One region of the Variovorax rhizosphaerae genome, then DNA from elsewhere that is predicted to be linked to it. Evidence: predicted binding sites of a transcription regulator. Region 1 holds the regulator's gene; each other region holds the start of a gene.

Region 1 (7,531 bases):
GTCAGCATGCGTGTGAGCAGCAGGCCGAGGTAGCTCGGCATCAGGGATGCCGCCACATTGCAGACTGCGTACCAGACCATCGTCAGCGCCAGCAGCGCGCGCCGGTCCCACCCCGCCACCAGCGCTGCCAGCAGCGGGGCGCCAAAGCACACGACCAGCGCCCCTGCGGTCATCAACTGACCTGCCGCAGCAACGCTCACGCCAAACGAGGCACTGATCTCATTCAACGTGCCCGCGACCAGCATGACGCCGGTGCCGATGACGAAATTGCCCGCCAGCAACGCCCAAAGCGCGGCCGGGAGGGGAGGGCGAGTCAACGCCGGACCTGTAGAGCGCCAGGATTGACGATGTTGGTCGGACTGCCCTTGATGAAACTGGCGACGTTGTCGAAAGCCTGCCCGAAGTAGAGCTCGTAGCTCTCTTGCTCCACGTAGCCGATGTGTGGCGTGCAGATGCAGTTCTCCAGCCGCAGGAGTGCGTGCCCTTGCAGTGGCGGCTCGCTTTCGAACACGTCGATCGCGGCCAAGCCCGGCCGCCCGCGATTGAGTGCGGCAAGCAGCGCATCGGGTTCGACGAGTTCGGCGCGTGAAGTGTTCACGAACAACGCGGTCGGTTGCATCCGCGACAAATTCGCGAGTGTCACGATGCCGCGTGTCTCTTCCATCAGCCGCAAGTGAACCGACAGCACATCCGACATTTCGAACAGCGCCTCGCGGCTCGGCGCGATCTGCAGTCCGTCGGACCGCGCCCTGGCGCAACTCGCCTCGCGGCCCCAGATGACGACCTGCATGCCGAAGGCCTGCCCGTAGCGTGCAACCAGTTGCCCGATGCGGCCGTAACCCCAGATGCCGAGCGTCTTGCCCTTGAGTACGGACCCCAGGCCGAAGTTTGGCGGCATCGAGGCCGACTTGAGGCCGGACTGCTGCCATGCGCCGTGCTTGAGGTTGCTGATGTACTGTGGAAGCCGACGCATCGCGGACATGATCAATGCCCAGGTCAGCTCCGCTGGTGCCAACGGTGAACCACTGCCCTCAGCCACCGCGATGCCCAGCTCGCTGCATGCGTTCACGTCGATGTGGCTTCCCACCCGGCCGGTTTGCGAAATGAGCTTGAGCTTGGGCAGTTTCTCGACCAACTGCCGCGAGACCTGCGTTCGCTCGCGAATCAGCACGATCACATCGGCGTCTCTCAGTCGCACCGACAACTGCCCGATCCCCTTGACAGTGTTGGTATAGACCTTGGCGGCATAGGCGTCGAGCTTGCTGGCGCAGCGCAATTTGCGCACCGCATCCTGGTAGTCGTCGAGGATCACGATATTCATGGCACGTTATTGTGCCTTGCACCCTCCGAGCGCGTGCGCCGCGTGCCGTACGCCTTCAATGCATCAGTCGCCTGGCGTCATCCGCAGCTTCCAGGGCGGCGAGTCGATCGAGTTCGGCGCAGACGTCGGCCATGCGGCCCGAGATGACGACGCGGCCCGCGCCGTTGGGCGTGTGCTGTGCGTCCAGCACGCGCACTACGCGCAAGGGCCTCGTGGCAGCCGCCGGCTTGTTGGCGGAGGCGCGGACCGTGCATCCGGGGCGGACCGCCACGTAGCGCAGTCCGTCCGCGCGGCGCGCGGGCATCCACCGGGTGGCCAGCGATTGCAGGGGCGTGAAGATTTCGGCCAAGGTCAGAAAAGCGATTCCCATGTGAACTCCAGATTGGTCAGAGGTTGAACACAGGCAGGATTTCTTAAGGTCGACTGCAACAGGGTGATGGCCTCTTCGCCATACGCCCGCCACTTGTTGCATGCGAAATGGGGCTACATCAGCATCGTGTTGCGGATCAGGCCGACGGCCAGGCCTTCGATCTCGAAGGGCTCGCCGGGCTGCACGATGATGGTGGGGTAGTCGGGGTTTTCGGCGTGCAGTTCGATGACCTGCTTGTTCCGCCGCAACCGCTTGACGGTGACTTCGTCGCCGATCCGGGCGACGACGATCTGACCGTTGCGTGCTTCCTTGGTGGATTGCACGGCGAGGAGGTCGCCATCCATGATGCCGGCGTCGCGCATCGACATGCCGCGGACCTTGAGCAGGTAGTCGGGCTGGCGCTGGAACAGCGTGTTCTCGACGTAGTAGGTCTGGTCGATGTGTTCCTGCGCAAGGATGGGGGAGCCCGCTGCAACACGGCCGACCAGCGGCAGCGCGAGTTGCGCCATGCCGGGCAGGCCCAGCGAGTACTGGCTGGAGCGGGTTTCGTTGATGGCGCGGAGCACCTCGCCCTTCAGGCGGATGCCGCGCGAGGTGCCGCTGACCAGTTCGATGACGCCTTTGCGCGCCAGTGCCTGCAGATGCTCCTCGGCTGCGTTGGCGGACTTGAAGCCCAGCTCAGCCGCGATCTCAGCACGTGTCGGCGGCGCTCCAGTGCGTGCAATAGCGCTCTGGATCAAGTCCAGGATCTGCTGTTGCCGGGCGGTAAGCTTGACGGCGAAGTTCGACAGGTTGAGCATGCGCTTGACTCCTTGCGGCACTGGCTGAATATCCAGTAGCTGTATTTTTAACCAGTTTCTGAAAGTTGGCAAGCATGGTGGCGAGTGCAGCAGCGAAGGAGTCGAGGCGTGTGGTGGTGCTCGGCACGGGAGGCACCATTGCCGGTCGTGCGGCGCAGCCTGGCGACAACATCGGGTATACGGCCGCAGAAGTTGGCGTTGCAGAACTGCTCGGCGGCATCGAGGTGGCAGGCGTCACGCTGCACGCGGAGCAGGTGGCGCAGGTCGACAGCAAGGACATGGACTTAGCGATCTGGCAGCGCCTTGCCGCGCGCTGTACGCATTGGCTGGCGCAACCCGATGTGACTGGCGTCGTGATCACGCACGGCACTGACACGCTGGAGGAGACCGCCTTCTTCCTGCATTCGGTGCTGCGCTTGCACAAGCCTGTGGTGCTGACCTGTGCGATGCGCCCGGCGACGTCACTGTCGCCTGATGGACCGCAAAACGTGCGTGATGCGGTGGTGGTTGCTGCGACGGAGGGTGCAGCCGGTGTCGTGGCGGTTTGCGCAGGCGTGATTCACGGGGCCCTCGATGTACAGAAGGTGCACACCTATAGGCTCGATGCCTTCGCCTCCGGTGACGCAGGGCCGATCGGTTACGTCGAGGAGGGCATGGTGCGTTCCGTGCGGAACTGGCCTGCGATGAACACGCAATGGTCGGCGGCAGCCATCGACTCCGTTTCAACTGCGATCGATGCGCCCCGCGTGGAGGTCATCCTGAGCCATGCGGGCGCCAGCGGCGCAATCATTGATGCGTTGGTCGCGCAACGTGCGCTTGAAGGCGCTGGCGCGGTAGGGGGTGTGGTGCTGGCTACGACCGGCAACGGCACGCTGCACCATGCGCTCGAAGCGGCTGCGATGAGGGCGCAGGCGGCCGGCGTCGCGGTGCTGCGAGCCACCCGCTGTGCCAGTGGCCGCATCCTGCCAAAGCCCGGCGACGCCCTGCGCGATGCTGGCGGGCTGAGCCCGGTCAAGGCGCGCATTGCGCTGATGCTCGAGTTGCTGTCTCGTCAGGCGCCGCGCTGACACCGCGCAATGAGAGAGGGGCCAATGTGCGGGCCCCTCGTCACGTTCAGCTGCTCAATGCCGCGAAGGCACGCTGGGTGATGTCGTCGACGCTGCCGACGCCCGCGATGGCGCGGTACTTGGGCGCGGCTGCGGGCTCGGTCGCGGCCCAGTTGGCGTAATAGCTCACCAGCGGACGGGTTTGCTGGCTGTAGACCTCAAGGCGATGGCGCACGGTTTCTTCATTGTCATCGGGGCGCTGGATGAGCGGCTCGCCAGTCACGTCGTCGACGCCTTCGACCTTTGGCGGATTGAACTTGACGTGGTAAGTGCGGCCCGATGCCGAGTGCGAGCGGCGGCCGCTCATGCGTTCGATGATGTCGGAGAAAGGCACCTCGATTTCAAGCACGTAGTCGAGCTTGACACCAGCGGTTTTCATCGCTTCTGCCTGGGGAATGGTGCGTGGGAAGCCATCGAACAGGAAGCCATTGGCGCAATCCGGCTGCGCGATGCGTTCCTTGACGAGATTGATGATCAGGTCGTCGCCGACCAATCCACCGGATTCCATGACCGATTTGGCCTGAAGCCCGAGCGGCGTGCCCGCCTTGACCGCGGCGCGCAGCATGTCGCCCGTCGAGATTTGTGGTATGCCGTACTTCTTGCAAATGAAAGTCGCCTGCGTGCCTTTTCCTGCGCCGGGGGCGCCCAACAAAATCAGTCTCATGGTGTCCTCGAACGGGTTCTTGGGATATCGATTGACACCCCGCGCATGCCGCTTGGACAAGGTCAGGTGTCATGACTGCGTCGAGGATAGCATGGGCATTTGCCACACTTCTGCGGGAAAACCGGCGTCCGCTAAGAGTTTGCAGCGATTCGCGCTCGTACGCGCACCAAGTCCTCGGGCGTGTCGACGCCAGGACCGGGCGCATGGTCGCTTACATGCACCGCAATGCGATGGCCATGCCACATGGCACGCAGTTGTTCGAGCGCTTCGATGGATTCGATGGGGGCCGGAGGCAGGGCCGGAAACCGGCGCACGAATCCGGCTCGATAACCGTAGATGCCGATGTGCCGCAACGGTGCCGGCGATGGCAATTCGTCAAGGGGCTTGGCCGCGAAGCCGTCGCGCCACCACGGTATCGGCGCGCGGCTGAAATAGAGCGCGTGGCCGCGTGCATCGAGCACTGCCTTGACGACGTTCGGATTCAGGAAGTCCTCGGTTGAATCGATGGCATGCACGGCGGTGCTCATCGACGCGTCGGGTTCCTTGGAGAGGGTGATCGCCACGGCGTCGATCAGCGACGGGTCGATCAGGGGCTCGTCGCCCTGCACGTTGACCACGATATCGTCGTCGTCCAGGCCGAGCAGGGTACAGGCCTCTGCCAACCGGTCACTGCCACTCACATGATCCGTGCGGGTGAGGAGCACTTCGACGCCATGGGCGCGGCATGCATCCACGATCCGCGCGTCATCGGCGGCGACTACCACCCGCGCCGCGCCGGACAAATCCGCGCGCTGCGCCACCCGGACCACCATCGGAATCCCGCAGATGTCGGCCAGCGGCTTGTCCGGCAGGCGTGTCGACGCAAGCCGTGCGGGAATGAGAACGACAAAGGGAACACCTGCGCCAGTCGCATGCGCGTTGTCCTTGCGTCCTTCGGCGCGCGCAGTGGCGCCCGGAAGCGGGCTGGCGTTGCTCAAAGCCCCAACTCGTCGTCGGTAAGGGTTCGCGCCTCGTTCTCGAGCAGCACGGGAATGCCGTCGCGCACCGGATAGGCGAGGCGTGCGGAGCGGGAAGAAAGTTCCTGTTTCTCCGGATTCCAGGTCAGCGGCCCCTTGGTCACGGGGCAGACCAGCAATTCAAGCAGCTTGGTGTCCATCGAGCGATGATAGCTTTGCGTCGAGCGCGGCGAAGAACGCGGGCTCGGGTGTGAACACAAGCGGCACGGCCAATGCTTCGGGCGCCACGTGCCAAAGCTTGACTGCGTCCTTCTCGGTGCAGAGGAGGAAATGGCCTCCTGGTGGACGCCGCCAGTCCTCGAAGTCGAAGTGGTCTGGCAGCGGTATGCAGCGCTCGGGCTGGATGCCGCGTGCGCGCAGCATCGCGAAGAAGCCCTCGGGCTTGGCGATCGCGGCCAAGGCGACAACGGGTTTTCCGGCCAATTCCGCGAGGGAGACTCGGCTGCCGTCGCTGCGCAACGCGTGGTCGGCCAGCGTGCGTTGCGAGCGAAAGCCCTCGGCGAAGGCCGGTCGGGCGCCGGTGTGCAGCACCAGGTCGCAGCGCCGTGGCCAGTGTTCGCGCAAGGGTCCCGCTGGCAGCAGCCATCTGTTGCCGATGCCGCGATCGTCGAACACGCATAGCTCGATGTCCCGTGCGAGCGCGAGGTGCTGCAGGCCATCGTCGCTCACGATGAGCCGGGTCTGCGGATGCCGTTGCAGCAATGCGCGTGCGGCCTCGATGCGCCGTGCCGCGACGAAGACCGGCACGCCTGTGAGTTGGTGCGTCAGCGCGGCCTCATCACCCACGTCGCGTGGATCGGCGCCCGGCAGCACCTCCCGGCAATCTCTTGTCTTGCGGCCGTAGCCCCGAGAGATGACGCCAACCTCGAGCCCCTGCGCGCGCAGATGCCGGACCAGTGCGATCACCACCGGGGTCTTGCCCGAGCCTCCCGCGATCACGTTGCCGACGACCAGCACTGGAACGTCGACACGCTCAGTGCGCAGGACGCCGATCCGGAACAGCCAGCGCCGCAGCGCCGCCAACGCTCCGAAGATCAACGAGACGGGCCACAATAGCCACGCCAGCGGGCCGCGACCGAGCCATGCCCGCTGCAGGTCCAAAGCTCAGCGCCCGGCCTGCGTGGCCGACTGCAACGCAAAGGTGATCTGCATCAGGCCGGCGCGGCGAGCGCCTTCCATGACCGTGATCACGGATTGATGCGAGGCATTGGCGTCGGCACTGATGACCACCACCGAATCCTTGCCACCGCGCGAAGCGGAGGAGAGCGCGGCTGCCACGGCCTCGACGCTGCGGTCGGGCAGGATGGACTTGTTGATCGAGTAGCGTCCGTCGGCCGACACGGCGGCAATGATTTCCTTGGGGTAGTCACGTTGCGGCTCCGCGTCGGCCACGGGCAGGCGCAACTGCATCTCGGTGAACTTGCTGTAGGTGGTCGACAGCATCAGGAAGATCAGCACCACCAGCAGCACGTCGATGAACGGAATCAGGTTGATCTCCGGCTCATCGCGCGCGCCGTGGCGGAAGTGCATGCGGCCCCGCGTCATTGCAAGCTTGCTGCGGGCTGTCCTGCAGAGGCAGGGGCCGGCGAATTCAAAAGGTGACGGGGCATGGGGCTATTTTCTCAGCGCGTTCAAGTGCCGCGCGAATCGCTCGCCGGCGAGTTCGAGGTTCAGCAGGTATTCGTCGACGCGCGTGCGGAAGTATCGCCAGAAGATCAGCGTCGGGATCGCGATGATCAGGCCGAAGGCCGTGTTGTAGAGCGCAATCGAGATGCCATGCGCGAGTTGTGCCGGATTGCCGGTCCCTACGGCACCACTCGCCGGCGACTGGGAGCCGAAGATCTCGATCATCCCGATCACCGTTCCGAGCAGCCCCAGCAACGGTGCGGCGGAAGCGATGGTCGCCAGCGCCGGCAACCAACGCTCCAGCTTGTGCGCGACGGTGCGACCGGCCGCTTCCATGGCGGCGCGCAAGTCGTCTTCCGTGCAGCGCGGATTCGCGTTGAGCGCCCGGAACCCGGAGGCCAGTACCTGACCCAGCGCCGAATTCTGTTCCAGCTTGGTCACCACGTCCGGCCCGGGTATCGAGGAATGCGATACCGTGATGGCTTCGTCGAGCAACTTGGGCGGCAGGACACGCACAGTCTTCAGGTTGAAGAAGCGCTCGATGACCAGCGCAAGCGCCAACACCGAGCAAGCGAGCAGTGGCCAGATGGGCCAGCCCGCGGCAACTATGATCGATAACAAATGATTC
Region 2 (7,531 bases), on a different contig from region 1:
CCACGCGGTATTCGCCCTTGGGCGCCGAGGTGTTGCGCGCGGCGGTGATGAACTCGCAGAGGTTGCCCCAGCCTTCGAGGTCATGCGCGATCACGACCAGCCTGAAGCGGCCGAAGTCAAACTCGCTGCCGAGCAGTACCCGAAAGCCGGGGTTGCGCGGCAGCTTCGGCTCGTCGGGATGCGTGCGCTCGTACTCGGTGAGCGCCTCGAGGTGATCGCGCAGGCCGACATGCGCGCGCACCACGCCGGCCACCGAGCATTCGTCGGTGAGGGCCAGCGCGCGATAGCCGAGTTGATAGGCGCGCTCGACCAGTTCCTCCGGGCTCGATGCGCCGCGCTGGAAGCTGAAGTTGCTGAGCGAATGCAGTTCGGCGTAATCGGGCAGGCCCGGCACGATGGGGCGCGGGGCGGGCAGATGCAAGGGCTGCGGCTTGCGCGCCTGCAACTGCTTGTCGCTGAGTTCAGGCATAGAGGCCTTGCAGGTACCAGCGCGGCGCCTGGCCCAGGGCAAGCGGGGCGGACAGGCGCTCGCGGTAGACCCACACCAATCCCGCCTCGGGGCTTTCGGCGATGTAGTAGTCGCGCACCGCCGGATGGCCGCCCTCTTCCTCCTTGCCGCCCCACCAGCCGGCCTCCAGCCGCTGTGGACCGCTCAGGCGACGCAGCTTGCCGCGGTAGTAGGGATGGCCGCCGCGAATTTCCAGCGGCAGGGGTTGACGCAGCAGCCAGGGGGGATAGAGGCCATCGGGTTGCAAGGCGGGCTTGGCGGCGGGGGGGCGGCCAAGCGCCGGCTGCCAAGCCTGCATGGCCTCGGGCCGATGGTCGGCCTGCGTCACCGGCACGAGCACCTGCTGCGCGCCGAGCCGTGCGCTGAGGCGTTCGACCAGTTCATGCAGCTTGTCGCCCTTGCGTGAGTCCTCGGGCAGGAAGCTGGTGCTGGTGCCGGCCCATGGCGCAGTCTCCAGCGTGCGCAGGCGCAGCCAGCTCGCAGGGGCGGCGAGCTGGGTGAGCGCGAGTTTCTCGCTCATCAGGCGACGCAGGTGCGCCATGTCCTGCGTGGGCTGTGCCGTGCGCACGGTGATGTGCTGGTGCGGTGGCAGGTCGACGCCGTTGAAGCGCTTGAGGTCGAGCGTCCATTCCAGTTCCAGCGCGACCGCGCCGCGCTGGCGGCCGCGCAGCCAGATCTGCAGGGCGGACAGCAGGCGGTTGGCCGACCACATGAGCTCGGGCGCGGTTTCGGCGAGCGCGGGCAGTTCCAGCTTCTGCTCGAACACGTCGGGCAGCGTGAGCCAGGTGTGCTGGTCGGGGCGCAGGCCCCAGGCGATGTCCAGGGCTTCGCGCAGGGTCATGCGATCCCGGGCCGAACCCTTCACTGCGCTTGCATCGAAACGCCGCGCCAGCCCGCCACGCGGCAACGCCGCGACATCGCCCCAGGTCTGGCAGCCAAGACGGGCCAGCACGTCGAGGTGCGGTTGCGCCGCGCTGAGGGTGTCGAGCGGCAAGGCGGCCGGCACATCGGCGGGCGGCTTCTGGCCGCGGGCGAACATGCGAAGGCGGGCCAGCGCGATGAGGCTGGTAGCGCCGTGAACCCGCTGCAAGCGCGCTTCTGACGGATTCGACGCGGCAATCTGGCGCATCAACGAAAGTCGGCCACCCCACAGGCGTTCGCAGGCAGAGACTTCGAGCAGCAAGCCTTCGTCCAGCCAGGTGACGCGCGGCGTGAATTGCAGCGCCCACCAGCCGAGCGCATCCCGAGGAAGACCTGGCTCAGGCGACCAGCGCAGGGCGATCCAGTGCACGGTGCACCCCCTTCCCCAAAACGCCCGGCACTTCGAGTCCTCGCTGCCTCCCGAGAGCGATGCTCACCACCGTCGCCCCCGCCTCCACCGCCACTCCGCCCAGTTGCTGCAGCCGCGCCTTGCGGCGCATCTGGCTGGCGGCCAACAGTGCCGTCATGCGCCCATTGCGCGCTGGCAGCGTGAGGGGCGCCGCGAGTGGCGGACCGCGGCGCTTGAGGAGCTGGACCTGCATCCGGCCTTCCGATTCCGGCACCACCTGCAGGCGCAGCCGCGCAGGCGAAGCGTTCTGAGCCACGGACTCCGGCCGGAACACGAACAGCAGCCCTTCATGCTGCGCAGCCGCCAGTTGCAGCCGCCGCAACTCACCCACCCGCGCCTGCGGCAGCCAGGCCAGCACAGCCGCGATGTCGGCGCAACGCAGCGCCTGCTCGCAGGCCCACAGGCGGGCGCCCGCGGCCTCCCCCTGGATCCACATCAAGGCCTCCACCGGCAAGCCCCCGGCCGCAAGCGCCGGCCCGAAGGGCTCCTGCGGCGCACCGATCAACACGACCGGCCCGCCGCGCGCCTGCACCGCCTGCGCCAGCGCGGGCAGCAGCAACTGCCAGACGTGGGCCTCGGGCGCGGACTGGAGCACCTCCGTCATCGCGCCGACGGGCCAGCCACCGCCGGGTAACTGCGCATCCAGGGCGGCGTGGCCGGTGGCGACAATCTGAGCGTCAGCGCCGCCGAGTTCGTCGCCGCGCCAGACGTTGTGACGCCCGGAAGTCAAGAAAGGGTCGAGGGAAAGGAGGCCCATGATGGAATCGATAGCTGTATTTTTATACAGTATTTCGAGCCGCCGGGTTTTTCTTTTTTGACAGTTCCGTCGAGCCCGGGAGGTCGACACAAGGGTATACCCTTACAAGTCTTACAATCACTACTGACCCACCGGTCAGTTTTGGCACAGATGTTGCAACCAGATGTGTCGCGTCCTACAGCGCTTTCTCAATATCTCCAACAACAGTTCCCCGATGAAATTCAAAGCAGCCTCCGCGCTCGCCGCCCTCGCCTTCGCCAGTTCCTTCGCCCACGCCGACTTCTTCGACTGGAGCGACACCTCCGTCGGCTACCGCTATGGCACCCAGTTCCGCGAGCCCTACAACAAGCAGGACATCGCCAAGAACATCGTCAACTTCACGCATGCCGACGGTTTCAAGTACGGCACCAACTACCTCAACATCGACGTGCTGAAGTCCGACAGCAAGGACAGCGATGCGACCGAGACCTACATCGTCTACCGCAACACGCTCGACCTCGCCAAGATCACCGGCAGCAGCTTCGCCTTCGGCCCGGTGCGCGGCCTGGGCATCACCAGCGGCTTCGACTGGAACCACAAGAACGACCCCGGCTACGCCTCGCGCAAGCAGATGGTCGTGCTCGGCCCGACGGTCATGATGGACGTGCCCGGCTTCCTCAACATCGGCGTGCTGGCCCTGTGGGAAAGCAACGAGCCGAACAGCATCGACCGCCGCTACTACTACAAGACGCACCCGGCCCTGAGCGTGACCTGGGCGATCCCGCTGGGCGACACCAACCTGTCCTTCGAGGGCTACCTGAACTGGATCGCGGCCAAGGGCCCGGACGAGTTCGGCAACCCGACGCGGCCGGAAACCAACTTCGACGGCATCCTCTGGTACGACGCGGGCGTGCCGCTGAACTGGGGCAAGAACAAGTTCCGCGTGGGCCTGGAATACCAGTACTGGCGCAACAAGTTCGGCAACCCGAGCAGCGTCCCGGGCTCGCTCGCCAAGACGCCGCAGATCCGCGCCGAATACCACTTCTAAGCGCCAACACGTATGCCGTCCGTGCTGTTCGGGAGCACCCGTGGAACCGGCTTTGCCGGGCCACTGGGTGCGCCCCCTCGAGGGGGAGGCGCCGCAGGCGCTTCGGGGGTGGGTCAATACAGACCCTATGAAAGCGGCGTGACCCGCTTCCTATAATTCGACGCGAAAAATCGGTTCAATTCCGCTGCGGCGGCACAGTGCGAAGGGCACTTCATGGAAGCGTGGTTCAGTTCGGAAATGCAGCCGATTTGCCAGTCCCCGATGTTCGTTTCCGACGATCCCGACGTGGTCAAGCAGCAGACCGCCGGCGCCTTCAAGGAACATGACCTGATCTGGGGCAAGGGCCGGGTCGATGCGGCACTGTTCGGTGCGCATGTCGGCTCGCTTTCTTTCTTCGTTCTTCAATACGGCGCGGCAGTGCGCATCGAGCCGGGGCAGCTCGATGGCTTTGTGCTGTTCCAGGTGCCGCTGGCGGGCTCCGCGGAGATTCGCGTGGACGGCAAGCCGGTGGCCGCAACGCCCAGCACCGGCGCGGTGATCTCGCCCAGCCTCGGCCTGGAGCTCGATTGGCACGAAGGCTGCCGCCAATTGCTCGTGAAGATCCCGCGGGAACGGGTGGAGACCACCTGCCGCAACCTTCTCGACGACGAAGTGGCCAGTCCGATCGAGTTCGACCCGGAACTGCAACTCGACAACGATGCAGGCCGCAGTTGGCAGCACCAGCTCGCCAGCCACTTCTGCAACTTGCACATGCCTTCGCAGGCGCTTGCACCTCAACTGCTGCCGGTACAGGAAGAAGCGCTGATCCATCATCTGCTGCTGCGCCAGCGCAGCAACTATTCGGCGCGCCTGTCGCAGTCGCAACGCGCCGCCGCGCCGCGCCAGGTGCGCGCGGCACAGCATTTCATCCACGCACGCCTGTATGAAACGCTCACGCTGGAGATGGTCGCCAACGCCAGCGGCGCCAGCGTTCGCAGCCTCTGCCTGGCCTTCCAGAAGCACCTGCAGCAGTCGCCGATGGCCTATGTGCGCACCGCCAGGCTGGAGCGGGCGCGGCAAGACCTGCTGGGCGCCCCACCGGGGGCGCAGGTCACGGACATCGCGCTGCGCTGGGGCTTCAATCACGTGGGGCGCTTCAGCACGGCCTATCGCAAGCGCTATGGCGAGTCGCCTCTGCAGACGTTGAGGGCGGCGTAGCGGCTTGAGGTGCTGCGCGTGCGCGCACCTTCACTGCATGGATCGGCGAGTGCCGGAGACGAAGCTCAGGCCGGCGTCGCCTGCGCCAGGTCGTGCTTGTCCAGCAGCCCGTCCATGCCCAGGCGGTCCAGCACGCGATCCATTGCCGCGACCAGTTGATCCACATGCTCGCGCTGATGCGGCCAGGCCAGGAACACCGTCCCGCGCCCGCCGATGTCCACGCCTTCGAGGATCAGGCCCATGCGCAGCGCGGCGGCCAGTTCCGCGGTGGGCTTGGCAACTTCTCCGCGCGTGATCGCGAAAGGATCGGAACCTCGCGGCGGCAGGCCCGGCATGAGATGCAGGCCCGAATAGCGCCCGTAGGCAAGCCAGCGCACGCCCTTGCGGTCGAACATGTCGTTCAGGCTCTCCCGTGCGTAGTCGCCCAGCGCGTTGATGTGCGTGCAGACGTCCTTCTCGACGATCTCGTCAATGGCCGCGATCGCCGCTGCCGCCGTGACCGGATTGCCGGTGAAGGTGCCCTGGTGCAAAACCTTGCGCGGCGACGACGACTGCAGCATGCCCATCACGTCCTCGCTGCCGGCGACCGCGCCGCCGGGCATGCCGCCCGTGGCGGCCTTGCCCAGGCAGGTCAGGTCGGGTCGCAGGCCCAGCAGGCTCTGGATGCCTCCGGGCGCAATGCGAAAGCCCGACACCACTTCGTCGAGGATGAACAGCGCGCCATTCGCACGCGCCAGCTCGGCGCATCGCTGCAGGTATGCGTCGGCAATGGGCACCAGCCCGAAATGCGAACCCAGCGGCTCGACGATGACGCCCGCGATATCCGCGCCGTGCTGCGCGAACACCTGCTCCAGCGCCGCAATGTCGTTGGGCGGCACGAGCAAGGTCTTCGCTGCCACTTCGCCCAGCACGCCGGGCGCCGGCGAACCGTCGAACTGCGCGTTGTAGCCCGAAGTCGCGAAGTCATGCCAACCGTGGTAATGCGTCGCCACCCGCACGATGCATTCGCGGCCCGTTCGTGCGCGCGCCAGCCGCATGGCCAGCATCGTGGACTCCGTGCCGCTGCCGGTGAATCGCACCTTCGCGGCACCGGGAATGTGCCGGGTGATGCGCTCCGCCCAGCCCACTTCCAGCGGATGACACGCGGCGTACTGGACCCCGCGCGCCATCGCCTCGGTCACCGCCGCAGTGACGCGCGGATGGCAGTGCCCCAGCACCATCGCGCCATGACCGCCGAAGAAGTCCAGCAGCACATTGCCGTCCACATCGGTCTTGTGCACGCCCGACGCATGGGCCACGTACAGGCTGTACGGATTGAACACGCGGGTGTCGACCGTGACACCGTCGGGCATGCTCTTGCGCGCACGTTGCGACCACTGCGCCGAAGTCGGTGTCCTGCGAAGGTAGTCGTCAAGAATCATCAGTCGAACACTGGCGTCTTCACACCATCCTGGTACGTGTACAGCGTGAACTGCGGGTTCTTCAGGTCGCCCTTGCTGTCGAACTGCACGCGCGTCGACAGGCCGCGGTAGTTGGTCTTGGGCAGTTCCGCCATGTACTTGGCCGGGTCCGTCGAGTTGGCCCGCTTCATCGCGTCGGCCATCACCATCACGCCGTCGTACGCATAGGGCGCGAACAACACGTACTCCTTGGGAAAGCGCTGGTCGTACTTCGCCTTCCAGGCCTTGCCGTTGTTCATCTTCTCGACGGCGAGCCCACCTTCGGCGCACACCACGTTGGCGAGCGGCTTGGCGTTCTGGGACAGCTTGCCGAGTTGCGTGGTGCAGATGCCGTCACCGCCCATGAGGCGCACGTCGCCCATGCCCAGTTGCTCCATCTGGCGCAGCATCGGGCCAGCCTGCGCGTCGTTGCCGCCAAAGAAGATCGCGGGCGCGCTCTTGGACTTGATGTTGGTCAGGATCGACTGGAAGTCGGTGGCCTTGTCGGTGGTGAACTCATGCGAGATGACCTGGATGTGCGCCGCGCGCGCCTCGCGCTCGAACACCTCTGCAACGCCCTGGCCGTAGGCGGAGCGGTCATCGATGACGACCACACGCTTGACCTTCAACTGCTCGGCCGCGTAGCGCGCCAGGCCCGTGGCAAGCGCGTTGTCGTTGGCCACCAGGCGGTACACGTTCTTGTAGCCCTGCTTGGTGAACTGGGGATTCGTGGCGCCCGGGGAGATCAGCGGAATCCCGCAATCGCTGTAGATGCGTCCGGCCGGGATCGCGCTGCCCGAGTTGATGTGGCCCACCACGCCCGCGACCTTGGCATCGCAAAGCTTCTGCGCGGCGAGGGTGCCCTGCTTCGGGTCGCCCGCGTCATCCTCTGCCGCCAGCTTGAACTCGATGCGCTTGCCATCGATCACCACGGCCTGCTGGTTCAGGTCGTCGATGGCCAGCGTGACAGCGTTGCGGGCATCGACACCGTAGTGGGCCATGGAGCCGGACGTTGGCCCGACGTAGCCGATGGTGACGGTCTGGGTGGGCTGTTGTGCCGAGGCGGCCGCGCAAGTCGTGGCGAGCCCGGCAATGAGAATGAACCGGAAAGACTTCATGTGAATGGACTCCAGGGAATTGTTTGATGCGAGCCCGAAAAGCAATGCCTCCGCTCGGTTCACTCGCGGCAATTATCGTAAATGAGAATTCTCACAAGGTAGAACATGGTTTCCACCAATGCCGCGCCAAGGCATACTGCGCGCCATCGTGCCCA
Region 3 (7,531 bases), on a different contig from region 1:
ATTCCTGGCCTTTTGCCGAATGGATGGTCGAAAGAATCAGATAGTCTTCGTCGAGCAGGGGCGGGCCGGGACGGTCGCTGGTGGCCGCGGGCGGGTCGAGCGTAAGTTCCGTAAGGAAACTTTCACGCGATGCATAGCCTGACGCCAAGCGGGCCAATTGTTCGAGATCGCCACGGCGCACGCCGGCATCGTCGTGCAAGCGCTCGAGGTGAGGCAGGTACCAGCGCAGCGCCAGTTCCATATCCGCGGGCCAGGGCAATACGGGGGCTCGCAACGCCGCGTAAATGTCGGCAAAACGCTGCCATTCCGCGCGAGCGCTCGGAGGCGGCTGAAAATCTCGCACGACTGCCGCGGGTTCTGCCGCCTCGCCCATGGCGTCGAGCAGGCGGGACGAGGTGGCGGGGCCAATGCCCGGAATGAGCTGAGTCACCCGAAAGCCCGCCATTCGGCCGCGCGGGTTCTGCACGAAGCGCAGCACGGCCAGCAGGTCCTTGACGTGGGCTGCTTCCAGGAATTTGAGCCCGCCGTACTTCACGAAAGGGATGTTGCGGCGCGCCAGTTCGAGTTCCAACGCGGCGCTGTGGCTGGAGGTGCGGAACAGCACGGCTTGCGACTTCAGCGCCAGGCCGCCCTCCCGGTGCGCGAGGATGCGATCGCACACCCAACTGGCCTGCTGCGCCTCGTCAGGCACCAGCACCAGCTGCGGCTGCCCGGCGGATGGCTTGTCGGTCCAAAGGGTCTTGGCATGGCGCTCGGCGGCATGCGCGATGACGGCGTTCGACACGTCGAGGATCGGCTGGGTCGAGCGGTAGTTGCGCTCCAGCGTGACAATGCGCGCCGGCTGCGAGAACTGGCCCGGGAAGTCGAGGATGTTGCGCACCGTCGCGCCGCGGAAGGAATAGATGGACTGCGCGTCGTCGCCCACCACGGTGAGGCCGCGGCCATCGGGTTTGAGCGCGATCAGGATCGCGGCCTGCAGGCGGTTGGTGTCCTGGTATTCGTCGACCAGCACATGGTCGAAGCGCGAGCCGACGAGTTCGGCCAGCGACGGCTCGCTCATCATCTCGGCCCAGCACAGCAACAGGTCGTCGTAGTCGAGCAGGTTCTGCTGCTGCTTGGCCTCGACGTAGCAGCCGAACAGGCGCTTGAATTCCGCCGCCCATTCTGCGCACCAGGGGAAGGTGTGCTTGAGCACGTCTTCCAGCGGCTCGCGCGTGTTGACGCAGCGCGAATAGATGGCGAGGCAGGTGCCCTTGCGCGGGAAGCGTCGCGTGCTGGCGGACAGGCCGATCTCGTGCCGCACCAGGCCCATGAGGTCTTCGGCATCGCCGCGGTCGTGGATGGTGAAGTTCTCGTCCAGCCCGATCTGTGCCGCATGTTCGCGCAGCAGGCGCGCGCCGATGCCGTGGAAGGTGCCGGCCCAGGGCAAGGCCGGCGGGGCCTCGGAGCGCAGGCCCAGCACGCGTGCCACCACCTGTCCGGCACGTTTCTCCATCTCCTGGGCGGCGCGGCGCGAGAAGGTCAGCAGCAGGATGCGTTGCGGGTCCGCACCCTTGGCAATCAGGTGAGCGACGCGATGGGCCAGCGTGCTGGTCTTGCCCGATCCGGCCCCCGCGATGACCAGCAGCGGCTCGGGGCCGGCATGCGTGACGGCGGCGCGTTGCTCGCCATTGAGCACGGCCAGCACCGAAGCCAAGCGTTGTGCAGGCGTTTCGGCGGCCAGGGATGGGGCTTCGGCGGTCGGCGACATGGAATGAGACTGTACATCCATCCAGCCAACAAAAGAGGCGGGGGCGCGGCCAGGATCTCGTCTGTCGCCGAGCATTCGCGCTGGGCGCTGGCCCCGTCCTGCAAGCAGGACTTGCCACGCCTCCTGCATCGGACCTGGCGAGGCTCCCGCGCCGCATGTTGTGGCGTGAGACCCAAGAGCCCCCAGGCCGGGCTGCGCCCAGCCCGCCCCCGCGGGGGATTGAGTCGAGATGGCAAAGCCACTTGGACCCAAGACGCGCAACTGATAATCCACGGCATGCTGAATATCTTCACGCTCGCCAACGGGCGACTCGTCCAGGAAGAAATCGAGTCGCTGGAAGAGCTGTCCCGGTTCCAGCCGATCTGGGTCGACCTGGAGTCGCCATCGGTCGAGGAAAAGCGTTGGGTAAAGCAGTACTACGGGCTGTCGATTCCCGAGGACGCGATGGACGAGGACATCGAGGAATCGGCCCGTTTCTACGAGGAAGACAATGGCGAGCTGCACATTCGCAGCGACTTCCTGATCGATGACAGCGAGGACCCGCGCTCGGTGCGTGTCGCCTTCATCCTGAACCAGCACAACGCCGAGTTGCGCAGCCGTGGCGTGCTGTTCTCGATCCATGACGAGGATGTGCCGGTGTTCCGCCTGGTGCGCATGCGCGCGCGGCGCGCGCCGGGACTGATCGAGGACGCGAAGGAAGTCTTGCTGAAGCTGTTCGACGCCGACGCCGAATACTCCGCCGATACGCTGGAGAACATTTACGACGACCTGAAGAAGGTCAGCGAGAAGGTGCTGCGCGGCAACATGACCGATGCATTGGCCAGCGAGGTGCTCGGCGAGATCGCGCGCCACGAAGACCTGAACAGCCGCATCCGCCGCAACGTGATGGACACGCGCCGCGCGGTGAGCTTCATGATGCGCAGCAAGATGCTGAGCGCAGAACAGTTCGAGGAGGCGCGGCAGATCCTGCGCGACATCGAGTCGCTGGACAACCACACGGCCTTCCTCTTTGACAAGATCAACTTCCTGATGGATGCAACCGTCGGTTTCATCAACATCAACCAGAACAAGATCATCAAGATCTTCTCGGTCGCCAGCGTGGCGCTGCTGCCGCCGACGCTGGTGGCCAGCATCTACGGCATGAACATGCAGTTTCCGGAACTGCAGTTCCTGGGGCAGCTGTCGTATCCGTACGTGGTGATCATGATGGCGGCGAGTGCGCTGGTGCCGATGTGGTATTTCGGGCGCAAGGGCTGGTTGAGCTAGGCTCGCCCCCAGGTCGCCGCTTTGCGGCTCTCACCCCCTGCCCGGGGGCAACACCAGCGGCCCGGCGAAGCCGGTTCCGCGGTGTTTCACGAAGGGGCAAGATGCGTCTTGCGCTATGTGGCGCGTCTCAGGAAACAATACATGTCGAAACTCAGGGTCGCCAGTTTTTCCGTTTCGCTGGATGGCTACGGCGCGGGGACGGACCAGTCCCTGGACAACCCGCTGGGCCGCAACGGCGGCGAACTGCACGCCTGGGTGTTTCCCACGCGCACGTTCCAGCGCCAGCTCTTCGGACGCGATGACGGAAGCACGGGCGTCGATGATGACTTTGCCGCGAGGGGCTTTGCCAATCTCGGCGCCTGGATCCTTGGCAGGAACATGTTCGGGCCCATCCGGGGACCTTGGCCCGATCTCGAATGGAAGGGCTGGTGGGGCGCCAAGCCGCCGTACCACGTGCCGGTGTTCGTGCTGACGCACCATGCGCGTCCTCCGCTGGAGATGGAAGGCGGCACGACTTTCCACTTCGTCACGGGGGGCATTCATGAGGCGCTGGCGCGTGCCCGGGGGGCGGCCGGAAGCAACGACGTCCGGGTCGGTGGCGGGGTGAGCGTGATCCGCGCGTACCTGCAAGAGGGTCTCATCGACGAGATGCACCTGGCAGTGGCGTCGGTGCTGCTCGGCCAAGGGGAACACCTCTTTCACGGCCTCGATCTGCGCGCGCTGGGCTATGGCTGCACTGAACGTGCCGCCTCGGAGCTTGCAACGCATTGGGTCTTGACGCGCAACACCAACGGCGCTTGAGCCCGCATGGCGCGTCCGCGCGCCGCGCCTGCGGCCGGCGCGCGACCGCCATGCGATGCCGCCTGCACGCCTCCGCACCCCCTTGTGTGCGAGCTTTCCCAAAGTTTTGACGGGCGCTTCCGAAAGCGCGGTCTGGTCATTGTCGGGAGGGTCGGACGAAAGGACACTTCCCGTTCCGCTGCGCCGGATCGCGTTTTCGGCCGGTGCCAGCAGCGCGCAGTTCGATTCAACCCCGCACGCAAAGAACGCATCGGTGCATTCGCACCCGGACCTCCGCACGCGGAAGGCGGCGACCCGGCGCCCCTCGATTTCACGATTCCCTCGATGGCCATGTATTCAACGATCAGACCTGTCTTCAAGCGACGCTGGATTCCCGTCGCCATCGCCTTGGCGATCTCGCTCATGTGTACGCTGTTCGCCTTGACCGCCCCAGCCTTCGCGCAGACCTGCCAGCCGCCCCAGAGTGCCAAGCACAGCAAGTTCAAGCGACCCGTGTCGAAATGCACCGCGCAGTTGGCGCAGCGCTCTGGCAGGGGCGGCGCGAAGTCGGCAAGCGCCAACGCTTCCAGTTCAAGGGAGCGCGTGGCGGCCGCTACGACACTCACGAGAGGACCGGGGAACAACCAGTGAGCAGGCCCCGTGCCTTCCATGGTGGGAGTCTGCAGGTGCTCAAAGGACGGTGGAGTGCGGAATTGACCGTACGCGAAGGACGAGAAGGTTTCGCGGAGGACGCGAAAGGAATACAAGGATTTGCTGCTTTGCTGCTTTGCTGCTTTGCTCTTTGCTCTTTGCTCTTTGCTCTTTGCTCTTTGCTCTTTGCTCTTTGCTCTTTGCTCTTGGCTCTTGGCTCTTGGCTCTTGGCTCTTGGCTCTTGGCTCTTGGCTCTTGCGTCCTTCGCGTTTCTTCGCGCCCTCTGCGTACGGTCAAGTCCGATTCCCGTATTTCCAGCTTCAAGTCGATGTCGCTGTGCCGCGAATGCGCCCGGAGACGTCGACTTCTCGCGCATTCGCGAGGGCAGGGTTCAAGCCAGCCGCAAGCCCGGCCAACGCGCCGCGTAGTCCGCTGCCTTGCGCAGGTACAGCGTGCGGTGGTCGCACAGCGCATTGGGCGCCAGCACGCCGGCGTAGATCGCGTCGAGTCCGTGCGGCGCATACAGCGTCGGTCCGCGTGGGCCCGGTTGCAGCGCCACGCAGGTGCCGGCAACCAGGAAGCGGTCGATGCCGTCGCGGGCACAACCCAGCGCCGGATAGTCATGCCCGAACCAGTCGGCGTACCAGGTGTGGACGCGCGCCTGGTTCTTCGCCTCGACCACGATGCCGCGATCTTCGAACAGGCGTTGCACACGTTCACCCACGGCTTGCTCCGCCTCCTCCGACAGATCGCTGCCATCGAAATAGAACAGGTCGTAGTCGCGGATGCCATCCGTCGGCGCGCGGCCGGCGCGAAGGTTCCACACGGTCTGGAACAGGCAGCCTGCCACCAGCCACGCATCGAGCAACGCGAGCGCTGGCATCCGCTCCAGGATGACGCGGTTGTGATCGTTGTGCAGCACGTCCTCGATGAAGCGTGCCGCTTGCTGCGCCGGCACGTTCACAGGATCACGGGCGCGTCGGGCAGTTCGTTGCGCGAGGGCGTGTCCGCCGCAGCCGGGAAGTGTTCGACCAGCAAGGCCGAAACTTCCTCCAGCGCCTGCGTCAGCCCGTCCTCGAAGCGGCGTTCGCGAAAGGCCGCGCCCATCCGTTCTGTCATCGCGGCCCATTCGGCATCGTCGACATGCGCATCGATGCCGCGGTCGGCCACGATCTCGATCGCATGCTCGGCCAGCAGCAGGTAGACCAGCACGCCGTTGTTCTGCTCGGTGTCCCACACGCGCAGCTTGCCGAACAGCATGATCGCGCGTTGTCGTGCCGGCGCATCGCGCCACAGATAGGACATCGGCAGGCCGGCCTCGACGCAGATGCGGATCTCGCCGGTGTGCCGATGCTCACTGGCCGCGACGCGGCGCGTCAGCCGCTCCAGCATGTCCTCCGGCAGCACGCGGCGCACCTGTGCCTCGTCGAGCCAGCGATGGCGCCAGATGCGCCCGAGCCTGGAGAAGAAATCCGCCATGCCTACCAGTTCCCCGAGGCGCCGCCGCCGCCGAAATCACCGCCACCGCCGGAGCTGAAGCCGCCGCCCGAAGAGCCGCCCCCAAATCCCCCGCCGCCGCCTCCGAACCCACCGCCGAATCCCCCGCCGAGGCCACCGCCAAAGCTGCCGCGCCGTCCACCGCCCAGCGCGGGCAAGCCGATCGCACCCGATATCAGCGTGAACACCAATGCCACGATGCCCGCGATCACCGCCAGCACGATGCTCGACGTGATCACCATCGCGACCACGCCCGCACCCACGCCGGTGGCGAGCGGCCCGAGCTTGCTGCCGAGGATCGATCGCGCCACGCGCCCGACCACCAGCACGCCGAAGAACAGGAAGATGCCGAGCTCGCCCCAGTCCATGTCGCCGACGTGAAAGCCGCCGTCACCCTGGCCGCTGCCGGCAACTGTCGGCTCCGGCAAGGCCTCGCCGTTGATGCGCGCGATGAGCTGGTCGGTCGCCGCGCTGAGCCCGCCCGCGAAGTCGTTGTTGCGAAAGCGCGGCTTCATCTCGTTGTCGATGATGCGTGCCGCGGCAAGATCGGGCACCGCGCCTTCGAGCGCCTTGGCCACCTCGATGCGCATCTTGCGGTCGTCCTTGGCGACGATCACCAGCACGCCGTCGCCCACGTCCTTGCGGCCGATCTTCCAGGTGCTGGCCACGCGGTATGCATAGCTCGCGATGTCCTCGGGGGCCGTGGTCGCCACCATCAGCACGACGATCTGCGACCCCTTCTTCGTCTCGAAATCGGCGAGCTTGGCCTCGAGCACCTGGCGTTGCGTGGCATCGAGCGTGCCCGTTTGGTCGATCACGCGCGCTGTGAGCGTGGGCACCGGCAGCACGTTCTGCGCGAAGGCCGTGCCGAGCCACAGCACCAGCAACAGGAAGACCGCCAGCACGCGCACCGGCAACGCCGCGGCCCATGGCACGGCGCCTTCCGGACGCACCGCGGCATCGGCTGTGCCGGGCCGCTGGTGTCGATCCCGGCAAGGGGAGGAAGCGCACGCGGTGCGCGGAGCCTGGAGGGAAGTCACATGTTCTGCGCGCGGTCGGGGAGTGCGCCTATTTCTTCTCGAAGTCCACCTTCGGCGGCTTGGAGATCTCGGCCTCGTTCTCGACCGAGAAGCTCGGTTTTGGCGGATAGCCAAAGATCTTCGCCGTGATGTTGGTCGGGAAGCTGCGCGCGAGCACGTTGTACTGCTGCACCGTCTTGATGTAATTGTTGCGGGCCACCGTGATGCGGTTCTCGGTGCCCTCCAGCGTCACGCGAAGGTCGCGGAAGGCCTGGTTGGCCTGCAACTGCGGATACTTCTCCGCCACCACCATGAGCCGCGACAACGCGCCGGACAACTCGCCCTGCGCCTGCTGGAACTTGTTGAAGGCCTCGGGGTTGTTCAGCGTCTCGGGCGTGACCTGGATCGACGTGGCCTTGGCCCGTGCCTCGACCACCTTGGTCAGCGTGTCCTGCTCGAAGTTGGCCTCGCCCTTCACGCTGGCCACGATGTTGGGCACCAGGTCCGCACGCCGCTGGTACTGGTTCAGCACCTCGCTCCAGGCCGACTTGCTGCTCTCGTCGAGCGT

The links. The regulator LexA, encoded in region 1, represses DNA repair genes until DNA is damaged. The targets are predictions, from matches to a motif close to ACTGTATNNNNATACAGT.
Region 2: the regulator LexA is predicted to act here: its motif matches at 2,609-2,626, upstream of imuA (translesion DNA synthesis-associated protein ImuA).
Region 3: the regulator LexA is predicted to act here: its motif matches at 1,759-1,776, upstream of WKW82_RS34265 (ATP-dependent helicase).

The regions. Positions count from the first base shown of each region.
Region 1 is NZ_JBBKZT010000007.1:32,668-40,198, forward strand. It holds gene WKW82_RS15750 (MFS transporter) at 1-317, opposite strand, end outside; gene WKW82_RS15755 (D-2-hydroxyacid dehydrogenase family protein) at 314-1,321, opposite strand; gene WKW82_RS15760 (hypothetical protein) at 1,377-1,691, opposite strand; gene lexA (transcriptional repressor LexA) at 1,805-2,491, opposite strand; gene WKW82_RS15770 (asparaginase) at 2,566-3,558, shown strand; gene adk (adenylate kinase) at 3,605-4,261, opposite strand; gene kdsB (3-deoxy-manno-octulosonate cytidylyltransferase) at 4,393-5,139, opposite strand; gene WKW82_RS15785 (Trm112 family protein) at 5,235-5,417, opposite strand; gene lpxK (tetraacyldisaccharide 4'-kinase) at 5,398-6,378, opposite strand; gene WKW82_RS15795 (ExbD/TolR family protein) at 6,382-6,807, opposite strand; gene WKW82_RS15800 (MotA/TolQ/ExbB proton channel family protein) at 6,892-7,524, opposite strand.
Region 2 is NZ_JBBKZT010000005.1:425,877-433,407, reverse strand. It holds gene WKW82_RS13490 (error-prone DNA polymerase) at 1-469, opposite strand, end outside; gene WKW82_RS13485 (DNA polymerase Y subunit UmuC family protein) at 462-1,799, opposite strand; gene imuA (translesion DNA synthesis-associated protein ImuA) at 1,768-2,595, opposite strand; gene WKW82_RS13475 (outer envelope protein) at 2,810-3,622, shown strand; gene WKW82_RS13470 (AraC family transcriptional regulator) at 3,836-4,819, shown strand; gene WKW82_RS13465 (aspartate aminotransferase family protein) at 4,885-6,240, opposite strand; gene WKW82_RS13460 (branched-chain amino acid ABC transporter substrate-binding protein) at 6,240-7,376, opposite strand; gene WKW82_RS13455 (helix-turn-helix domain-containing protein) at 7,531-7,531, shown strand, end outside.
Region 3 is NZ_JBBKZT010000026.1:71,977-79,507, forward strand. It holds gene WKW82_RS34265 (ATP-dependent helicase) at 1-1,750, opposite strand, end outside; gene corA (magnesium/cobalt transporter CorA) at 2,027-3,016, shown strand; gene WKW82_RS34275 (dihydrofolate reductase family protein) at 3,158-3,817, shown strand; gene WKW82_RS34280 (nucleotidyltransferase family protein) at 4,839-5,411, opposite strand; gene WKW82_RS34285 (TPM domain-containing protein) at 5,408-5,926, opposite strand; gene WKW82_RS34290 (TPM domain-containing protein) at 5,929-6,879, opposite strand; gene WKW82_RS34295 (LemA family protein) at 7,013-7,531, opposite strand, start outside.